Regions from separate parts of the Kitasatospora sp. NPDC094019 genome, predicted to be linked through region 3. Evidence: predicted binding sites of a transcription regulator. Region 3 holds the regulator's gene; each other region holds the start of a gene.
The links. Region 3 encodes HrcA, which represses chaperone genes, less so after heat shock. Its sites were predicted from a motif close to TTNGCACTCNGNNNNNCNGAGTGCNAA; they were not measured.
Positions count from the first base shown of each region.

Region 1: ACIQ9P_RS20225 (FmdB family zinc ribbon protein) is a predicted target of HrcA. The motif match lies at 1,268-1,294, and genes of this name have one in related genera.
Region 2: groL (chaperonin GroEL) is a predicted target of HrcA. The motif match lies at 1,593-1,619, and genes of this name have one in related genera.

Region 1 covers NZ_JBIWIF010000008.1:230,492-233,764, reverse strand. The annotation lists gene ACIQ9P_RS20230 (MFS transporter) at 1-1,190, shown strand, start outside; gene ACIQ9P_RS20225 (FmdB family zinc ribbon protein) at 1,306-1,632, shown strand; gene mscL (large conductance mechanosensitive channel protein MscL) at 2,279-2,698, shown strand; gene ACIQ9P_RS20215 (hypothetical protein) at 2,774-3,046, opposite strand; gene ACIQ9P_RS20210 (sigma-70 family RNA polymerase sigma factor) at 3,239-3,273, opposite strand, start outside.
Region 2 covers NZ_JBIWIF010000006.1:511,060-514,332, forward strand. The annotation lists gene groL (chaperonin GroEL) at 1-1,436, opposite strand, end outside; gene ACIQ9P_RS17170 (cold-shock protein) at 1,798-2,001, opposite strand; gene ACIQ9P_RS17175 (ubiquitin-like small modifier protein 1) at 2,588-2,863, opposite strand; gene thrC (threonine synthase) at 2,917-3,273, opposite strand, start outside.
Region 3 covers NZ_JBIWIF010000001.1:966,654-969,926, reverse strand. The annotation lists gene htpX (zinc metalloprotease HtpX) at 1-824, opposite strand, end outside; gene hrcA (heat-inducible transcriptional repressor HrcA) at 1,098-2,132, shown strand; gene dnaJ (molecular chaperone DnaJ) at 2,208-3,273, shown strand, end outside.

The DNA.
Region 1 (3,273 bases), on a different contig from region 3:
TCAGCATGGGAATCCTGCTGCTGGTCAAGGACACCCACGGCTCGTACGGCACCGCCAGCACGGTCGCGGCGGTGGCCGCCGTCGCCCAGGCGCTGATCGGCCCGCAGACCGGACGGCTCGCGGACCGGTACGGCCAGGCCCCCGTGCTCGTCCCGACCGTCCTGGTGCACGCCGCCTCGGTCGCCGCGCTGATCGTGCTCGCCCTCGGGCACGCGCCCGCCTGGAGCCTGTTCCTGGCCGCCGCCCCGGCCGGTGCGAGCGTCCCGCAGATCGGCGCCATGGTGCGCGCCCGCTGGATCTCCACCTTCACCGCCGAGGGCGCCTCCGCGTCCTCCGCGGCCAAGGTGAGCACCGCCTTCGCCTTCGAGTCCGTGACCGACGAGTTCACCTTCGTCGTCGGCCCGATCCTGGCCGCCGCCGTCGCCACCTCGGTCAACCCGTCCACCGGGCTGATCGCCGAGGCCGCGCTGACCCTGGTCGGCGGCCTGGCCTTCGCGGCCCAGCGGCGCACCGCGCCGGCCCGGGTGGTGCGCGAGCCCGGTGTCCGGCAGGCGTCGGCGCTCGCCTCCCCCGGCGTCCGGCTGCTGGCCGGCAGCTTCCTGGGCGTGGGCGCCGTCTTCGGCGGCATGCAGGTCTCGGTGAACGCCTTCGCCGACTCGGTCGGCCAGCACGGCGCCGCCGGCACCGTCTACGGCATCTTCGCCGGCGGCTCGATGCTGGCCGGTGTGCTGTACGGCGTGATCGCCTGGCGGCGGTCGGTCCAGCAGCGGATGGTCATGAGCTACGGCCTGCTGGTGCTGGGCTGCTCGACCCTGTGGGCGATGCCCGACCTGGTCGCGCTGTCGGTCGCCGGGCTGGTCTGCGGCCTGGCCATCGCGCCGACCCTGATCAGCGGCTACACCCTGGTCGAGACGCTGGTCGAGGACGGCGCCAAGACCGAGGCGTTCACCTGGCTGACCGGCGCCATCGGCCTCGGCCTGGCGACCGGCGCGACGGCGGCCGGACGGCTGATCGACGCCCACGGGTCGACGGTCGGCTTCCTGGTCCCGGTGGCCGGCGCCGGTCTCGGCCTGATCGCCCTGGTCTCGCTGCGAAGGCTGCTGGTGCCGGCCGGAACGCGCAGCACGGTGGTCACCGGCTCGGTGGAGCGGGGGGCGACCGCCGGGCTGGTGGGGGCCGCCAAGGGCTGACCCGGGGGCCGGAACCGACTCATCTCACATTCGAGTCGCTGGACTGATCCACCGGAATGCCGCATCATTGAGCATCGTTAGCACTCATCAGGCGAGAGTGCCAGGAGGAAGACAAGTGCCCACGTACCAGTACCAGTGCACCGAGTGCGGTAACGGCCTGGAGGCGGTGCAGAAGTTCACCGACGAAGCGCTGACCACGTGCCCCGACTGCCAGGGACGGCTCCGCAAGGTCTTCTCGGCGGTGGGTGTCGTGTTCAAGGGCTCCGGCTTCTACCGGACCGATAGCCGCTCCTCCTCCAGCAGCTCGGTGGGCTCCGGCTCGTCGTCGACCTCTTCGTCGGCGTCGTCCTCGGGCTCCTCGGCGGGCTCGTCCACATCGGGCTCCTCGGGGTCGACGGGGTCCTCGGCGCCCGCCGCGAGCCCCGCTCCGGCGGCCGGCTGACCTTCGGCCGGGCCTCGGCAACAGCTTCTCGGACGGCCCGCCGTTCCCGTTCTCACGGGTACGGCGGGCCTTTCGCGTGTTCCGGGGGGGTGGGTGGTCGCGGGGGTCCGTCGGCGCGGTGCTGCGGGTGCGGTCGGCGCGGTGCCGTAGGTGCGGTGCCGTAGGTGCGGTGCGGCGCTGGTCGGTTCACCCTTCCGGGTGAGTCCGGTTGTCCACAGGCCCGGGTTTTCCACAGGTTCGGGAAAGGGTTTTCCGGCGGGCGCGCGGGCGGCCCAGAGTGGGCACCGCAAGCCCCGAACCAGACCGTGGAGGTGCCCGTGCGTACCGCTTCGCCCGCCCTGTCGCCCCGGCCGCTGCCGATCCCGCCGCTCCCCGCTCCGACCGTTCCGCCCCGGCAGCCGGTGCCCTCGTTCCCGCCGATCGCGGGCCGGACCGGTCCGCGCGGTCGGCTCCGGCAGCTGCTGGGGTCCGGCCCCCGGGTACCGGCCGTGCTGCTCCTCGCGGTGGCGGCCGCACTCGCCCTCGGACCGACCTGGGCGGATCTGCGGCCCCCGGGAGCGGCACCGCCGCTCGGCCGAACGGGTTGTCCGTCGGAGGGGGGAGGAAATCACCCGTGACCGGCGCACGACTTCGTCGTTCACGCGGCATGAAGGGCTTCAAGGAATTCCTGCTGCGCGGAAACGTCGTCGACCTGGCCGTCGCCGTGGTCATCGGTGCGGCCTTCACCGGCATCGTCAACGCCTTCGTCAAAGGCGTGATCAATCCGATCGTCGGCGCGTTCGGGGCCAAGGACCTCGCGTCCTACAGCTCCTGCATCAAGGGGCCCTGCGAGGTGAGCGCCGCCGGTGAGGTCACGTCCGGCATCCTCATCCTCTGGGGCAGCGTGCTCAGCGCGGCGCTGCAGTTCCTGATCACCGCCGCCGTCGTCTACTTCTGCCTCATCCTGCCGATGACGAGGTTCACCGCCAAGCGAAAGACCCTGGCCGAGGTCCAGGCCGAGGCCGAGGCCAAGGAGGTCCTGCTGCTCACCGAGATCCGCGACGCCCTGGTCACCCGGCCCGTCTGAAGCTCGCCCTCGCTCTCACTCTGCCGGACCCTGGGCGCCCGGGGTCCGGGGTCAGGACGACCCCGGATCCCCCGGTCAGTCCCCGTGGTGCGGCGGGCGCTGGCTCAGATACCAGTCCAGCCCCCGTCCACCGCTCTCCCCGGCCCCGGGGCGGTCGCCCCAGCCGGTGTCGGTGTCGTCCCGGGACTGCCGGTCCAGCGGGTCACCGAAGATCAGCCGAGCCTTCGCCGCCGCGTCCGAACCCTCGCCCGGCCGCGCCTTCGGGGCGGCCGGCACCGGCCCGCTCCCCGTCCCGGGCTCCGCGCCCGGCTCTTCGCCCGGGCGGCCGCCCGTCGCGTCCTTCGCCATCGTCTCCTCCACCACTCTCGCCGTCCCCCGCCACCGTCCGCCGTCCCCGACCCTGCCACCAAGCCTAGAAGGCCACGGAAGTGCGGTGGGACGACGGTGGGCCCGGCGCGGACCGCTCCGCACCGGGCCCACCGGGCCGTACCGGCCCCCGCCCGCACCACCCCGCGCGCACCACGCCTCCGGACACCTCCGTTACGCGGCCTCGAAGCCCGCGTGGTCGGCGATCT
Region 2 (3,273 bases), on a different contig from region 3:
GTGGCGGCGTTCAGGCCGTGACCGGCGGGGAGGTTGCGAACCTTCTCCACCACGACGCCACCCTCCAGGCCGGCGTTGGTCGCGATCTGCTTGATCGGGGCCTCCAGCGCGACCTTGACGATGTTCGCACCGGTGGCCTCGTCGCCCTCCAGCTCCAGCTTGTCGAAGGCGACCGAAGCCTGCAGCAGCGCGACGCCACCACCGGCGACGATGCCCTCCTCGACGGCGGCCTTCGCGTTGCGGACGGCGTCCTCGATGCGGTGCTTGCGCTCCTTGAGCTCCACCTCGGTGGCCGCGCCGGCCTTGATGACGGCCACGCCGCCGGCCAGCTTGGCGAGGCGCTCCTGGAGCTTCTCGCGGTCGTAGTCCGAGTCGCTGTTCTCGATCTCGGCGCGGATCTGGTTCACGCGGCCCGCGACCTGCTCGCTGTCGCCGCCACCGTCGACGATGGTCGTCTCGTCCTTGGTGATGACCACCTTGCGGGCGCTGCCCAGCAGGTCGACGCCGGCGTTCTCCAGCTTCAGGCCGACCTCCTCGGAGATCACGGTGCCACCGGTGAGGATGGCGATGTCCTGGAGCATGGCCTTGCGGCGGTCGCCGAAGCCCGGGGCCTTGACGGCGACGGACTTGAAGGTGCCGCGGATCTTGTTCACGACCAGGGTCGACAGGGCCTCGCCCTCGACGTCCTCGGCGATGATGACGAGCGGCTTGCCGCTCTGCATGACCTTCTCCAGCAGCGGCAGCAGGTCCTTGACCGAGCCGATCTTGGAGTTGGCGATCAGGATGTAGGGGTCCTCGAACGAGGTCTCCATACGCTCCAGGTCGGTGGCGAAGTAGGCCGAGATGTAGCCCTTGTCGAAGCGCATGCCCTCGGTGAGCTCGAGCTCCAGACCGAAGGTGTTGCTCTCCTCGACGGTGATGACGCCTTCCTTGCCGACCTTGTCCATGGCCTCGGCGATGAGCTCGCCGATCTGGGTGTCGGCGGCCGAGATGGAGGCGGTGGAGGCGATCTGCTCCTTGGTCTCCACGTCCTTGGCCTGGGCCAGCAGCTGGTCCGAGACGGCGGCGACGGCCTTCTCGATACCGCGCTTCAGGGCCATCGGGTTGGCGCCGGCGGCGACGTTGCGCAGACCCTCGCGGACGAGCGCCTGGGCGAGCACGGTGGCGGTGGTGGTGCCGTCACCCGCGACGTCGTCGGTCTTCTTGGCGACCTCCTTGACGAGCTCCGCGCCGATCTTCTCGTACGGGTCCTCGAGCTCGATCTCCTTGGCGATGGAGACACCGTCGTTGGTGATCGTGGGGGCGCCCCACTTCTTCTCCAGAACGACGTTGCGGCCCTTGGGGCCGAGCGTGACCTTCACTGCGTCGGCAAGCTGGTTCATGCCGCGCTCAAGGCCGCGGCGAGCTTCCTCATCAAAGGCGATGATCTTGGCCATCAGAAGTGGTCCTCCGGGACACGGTCGACTGCTCGGACCAAGGGGTGCCCGCGACGGACGGCCCTGGTGTGCGGGGGTCCATTCCCCTACCGCTCCCTGGGGCCTCACCGACCCGGTCCGCTGTCACTCTCAAGCTGTGAGTGCTAACGCCAATGATTAGCACTCCGGGTGGGTGAGTGCAAGCCCAATCGGGCAATCCGCGAGCCGCGCCACCCACCCCGCGCGGCCGCCCCCGACCACCCCGGCCCCCGGGGCCGGGCATGGCGGCGGGCCCGTACGACCGAGGTCGTACGGGCCCGCCGTGAGAATCAAGAGGTGCGCCAGCCGATGGGCCGAGCAGAGCTCCCGGGTGTCGGAAAGGTCAGACCGCCGCGCGGACCATGTCCGCCTGCGGACCCTTCTGCCCCTGAGAGATCTCGAACTCGACCCGCTGGCCCTCCTCAAGGGTGCGGTAGCCGTCCATCTGGATCGCGCTGTAGTGGACGAAGACGTCCGCACCACCGTCGACCGCGATGAAGCCGTAACCCTTCTCCGCGTTGAACCACTTGACGGTGCCCTGAGCCATTCCGAACTCCCCTAGTGCTGTGCTGGCCCTTCACGCGCCCGCAGGTCTGCGGGCCCGGGTCTGGTTGGAGGCCGGCCCGGGGAACCCCCCCTGGGCACAGCCGCGCACGCCGCAATCCTCCCGGTGCCGCCGAACGGCATCCGGCGAACGGGTGATTGCGTCGACCGCGGCTGAATGTATCCGGATCGACGCCCTCTGCAACAGAGCCAATGGCGGGGAATTCACCCGCGGCACCACTGGACAGGACGGGCGCAATCGGGATAAAGTCCCGCATTCCCCGCCGGACATAGCGGACCTATTACGTGAAATGTCCGCCAGAATTCTGACACCGGCCTGACATGTATCCCGGTCCCGGACCCGCCCCGACTCCGGTGGGGCGGGGCGTCGGCGGTGGTGGCGGTGCGGTGGATTCGTTCCCGGACAAGGGCGGCGGGCGCGCGCTGTTCCCGGTCCAGCGACACTTTACTCCGCCCGGGACCGAATATATTCCCGCCAAAATAAGCGCGGCCGTCCGCGGCACGGAATTCCGTGCCGCGGACGGCCGTCGACGACGCGTCCGCCCCGGAGCGAACGGACCGCCGGAGGATCACCCGCCGGCGACCGCCGGGATGATCGAAATGCTCGCGCCGTCCTTGATCTCCGTCTCCAGGCCCTCGGCGAACCGCACGTCGTCGTCGTTCACGTAGACATTGACGAAACGGCGCAGCTTGCCGGTGTCGTCGAGGATCCGCGCGGCGATCCCGGCGTGGTTGCGCTCCAGGTCGGCGATGACCTCGCCCAGCGTGGCGCCCTCGGCGGGCACCTCGCTCACGCCACCGGTGTAGGTGCGCAGGATGGTCGGGATGCGGACGTTGGCGCTCATGGGGGTCTCCTAGCTACGACGGGCGCTGGGCGGGGCGGTCGGGGACGACGGGGTCAGTCGGAGGCGAGGCCGGCGCCCCGGAAGGCGTCCAGGGTCGGCCGGATGACGGCGGTCATGCCGGCCTCGGAGACGGCGTCGAGGGTCTTCAGCCCGTCCCCGGTGTTGATGGCGACGGTCTCCTTCGACGGGTCCAGCCGCCCGGTCTCGACCAGCTTCCTGAGCACGCCGACGGTCACGCCGCCCGCGGTCTCCGCGAAGATGCCCTCGGTCCGGGCCAGCAGCCGGATCGCCGCCACGACCTCCTCGTCCGTGACGTCCTCCACCGCGCCACCGGTGCGCCGGGCGATGTCGAGCACGTACGGGCCGTCGGCCGGGTTGCCGATCGCCAGCGACTTGGCGATGGTGTCCGG
Region 3 (3,273 bases):
CTGAGCGCGGGTGCGAAGTAGAACGCGTTGTACGCCTGCGACTGGCGCAGGTCCCGGGTCGGGATGGCGGCGATCTGACCGGTCACCTTGGTGAGGGCCGAGGCCAGCGCGCTGGGCCGGCCGGTGAGCTGGGCGGCGGCCCGGTCGGCGGCCAGCTCGCGGTAGCGGGAGAGCAGCCGGGTCAGCAGGAAGCTGATCGCGTAGACGGCGACCGACACCAGGGGGATCACCAGGGCGGCGATCGCGGCATTGGAGTCGTTGTTGTTGCGCCCGCCGCCCATGAAGCCGCCGTACATGGCGATCCGGGTCATCGCGCCGGCCAGGACGCCGAGGAAGCCGGCCACCGTCATCACGGCGACGTCCCGGTGGGCGACGTGCGACAGCTCGTGGGCGAGCACGCCCTCCAGTTCCTCGGGTTCCAGCCGGCGCAGCAGGCCGGTGGTGACGCAGACCACCGCGTTCTGCGGGTTGCGGCCGGTGGCGAAGGCGTTCGGCATGTCGTTGTCGGCGACCGCCACCCGGGGTTTGGGCATGTCGGCGAGCGCGCAGAGCCGGTCGACGGCGCCGTGCAGCTGCGGGTACTGCTCCGGGGTGACCCGGTGGGCGCCCATCGCCCGTTCGGTGATCCGGTCGCTGAACCAGAACTGGGCGACGAACAGGCCGCCCGAGATCAGCACGACGATCGGCCACGCGCCGCGCAGCAGCACGATCAGCAGACCGGTGAATCCCACGTACAGCAGGCCGATCAGGAACATCGTCCCCACCATGCGGCCGGTCAGGCCGCGGTCGGGGGCGAAGCGGGTGTGCCGGTCCGAGCTCGTCATCTCTGCTCCTCCGTTCGCCGTCCGCTTCCGATGCTGCCACCGGGCGGGCCCCGCGGCATCACCCGCGCGCCGTGGACTGCGGGCAGGATCACCCCGGCCGGGCCGTTCCTGCCGTCGGACCCGGGCCTTACACTGGCAGGTACGGTTCTGGCACTCGTGCGTTCAGAGTGCCAAGGCCGGGCCCCGCGGGGTCGGACCGGACAGCTCGAACACGGACACATGCCACGACGGTGTGTCACAACGGACAACGCGTGAAGACGGAGGTGCGTGCCCATGGCCGGTGAGGTCCGCCAGCTCGACGACCGCAAACTCGCGGTGCTTCGCGCGATCGTCCAGGACTACGTGGGGACGGAGGAGCCGGTCGGCTCCAAGGCCCTGGTCGAGCGGCACAACCTCGGGGTCTCCCCGGCCACCGTCCGCAACGACATGGCGGCGCTGGAGGAGGAGGGCTACATCCACCAGCCGCACACCAGCGCCGGGCGGATCCCCACCGACAAGGGCTACCGGCTGTTCGTCGACAAGCTGGCCGAGGTCAAGCCGATGAGCGCGCCCGAGCGGCGGGCGATCCGGCACTTCCTCGACGGCGCGGTGGACCTCGACGACGTGGTCGCCCGTACGGTGCGGCTGCTCGCCCAGCTGACCCGCCAGGTCGCGGTGGTGCAGTACCCCTCGCTGAGCCGCTCCACGGTGCGGCACATCGAGCTGGTCGCGCTGGCCCCGGCCAAGGTGATGCTGGTGCTGATCATGAACACCGGCCGGGTCGAGCAGCGGCTGGTGGACTGCCCGGGCACGGTCGGCGAGACCGTGCTGGCGGACCTCCGGGGCCGGATCAACGCCCGGGCCGCCGGACAGCGGCTCCCGGACGTCCCGGGGCTGCTGGAGGAGCTGCCCGCGCAGTTCGATGCGGCCGACCGGCCGACCGTGTCGACGGTGCTGGCGACGCTCTTCGAGACCCTCGCGGAGCAGCGCGAGGAGCGGATCATGCTGGCCGGCACGGCCAATCTGACCCGCTTCGGCCACGACTTCCCGCTGACCATCCAGCCGGTGCTGGAGGCGCTGGAGGAGCAGGTCGTCCTGCTCCGCCTCCTGGGTGAGACCGCGGACGCCGGGATGACGGTCCGGATCGGGCGCGAGAACGCCTACGAAGGGCTGAATTCCACCTCGGTCGTCTCGGTCGGTTACGGTTCGGGCGACGAGAGCGTGGCCAAACTGGGGGTGATCGGTCCGACCCGGATGGACTACCCGGGCACAATGGGGGCGGTGCGAGCGGTGGCACGGTACGTGGGTCAGATTCTGGCCGAGTCGTAGGAACGGTCGTCGTCGGACAGCTGACGGCGCCCGAAGTCGCAAGCACTCACACAGGCGGAACAAGCGGAGCATTTGGTGGCCACGGACTACTACGCGGTACTCGGCGTCCGACGGGATGCGGGGCAGGACGAGATCAAGAAGGCGTTCCGGCGCCTGGCACGCGAACTGCACCCGGACGTCAACCCGGACCCGAAGACGCAGGAGCGGTTCAAGGAGATCAACGCCGCCTACGAGGTGCTCTCCGACCCGCAGAAGCGCCAGGTCTACGACCTCGGCGGCGACCCGCTCTCGCCGAACGGCGGCGCGGGCGCGGGCGGCTTCGGCGCGGGCGCGGCGGGCTTCGGCTTCTCCGACATCATGGACGCCTTCTTCGGCGCCGCCTCCGGCCAGCGCGGACCGCGCTCCCGGACCAGGCGCGGCCAGGACGCCATGATCAGGCTGGAGATCACCCTGGAGGAGGCCGCGTTCGGCACCACCAAGGAACTCCAGGTCGACACGGCGGTCACCTGCACCACCTGCAGCGGCGAGGGCGCCGCGCCCGGCACCTCCGCGCAGACCTGCGACATGTGCCGCGGCAAGGGCGAGGTCTCCCAGGTCACCCGGTCCTTCCTGGGCCAGGTCATGACCTCCCGCCCCTGCCCGCAGTGCCAGGGCTTCGGCACCGTCGTGCCGACCCCGTGCCCGGAGTGCGCCGGCGACGGCCGGGTCCGCGCCCGTCGCACCCTGACCGTCAAGATCCCGGCCGGTGTCGACAACGGCACCAGGATCCAGCTGGCCGGCGAGGGCGAGGTCGGCCCCGGCGGCGGCCCGGCCGGAGACCTCTACGTCGAGATCGCCGAGACCAGCCACCCGACCTTCCAGCGGCGCGGCGACGACCTGCACTGCACGGTCACCATCCCGATGACGGCGGCCTCGCTCGGTACCCAGGTGCCGCTGCAGACCCTGGACGGGATCGAGGAGGTCGACATCCGGCCCGGCACCCAGTCCGGCCAGTCGATCCCGCTGCACGGCCGGGGCATCACGCACCTGCGCGGCGGCGGCCGGGGCGACCTGATAGTGCATGTCGAGGTGCAGACGCCCACCAAGCTCGACCCCGAGCAGGAGGAGCTGCTGCGCCGCCTGGCGGTGCTGCGCGGCGAGG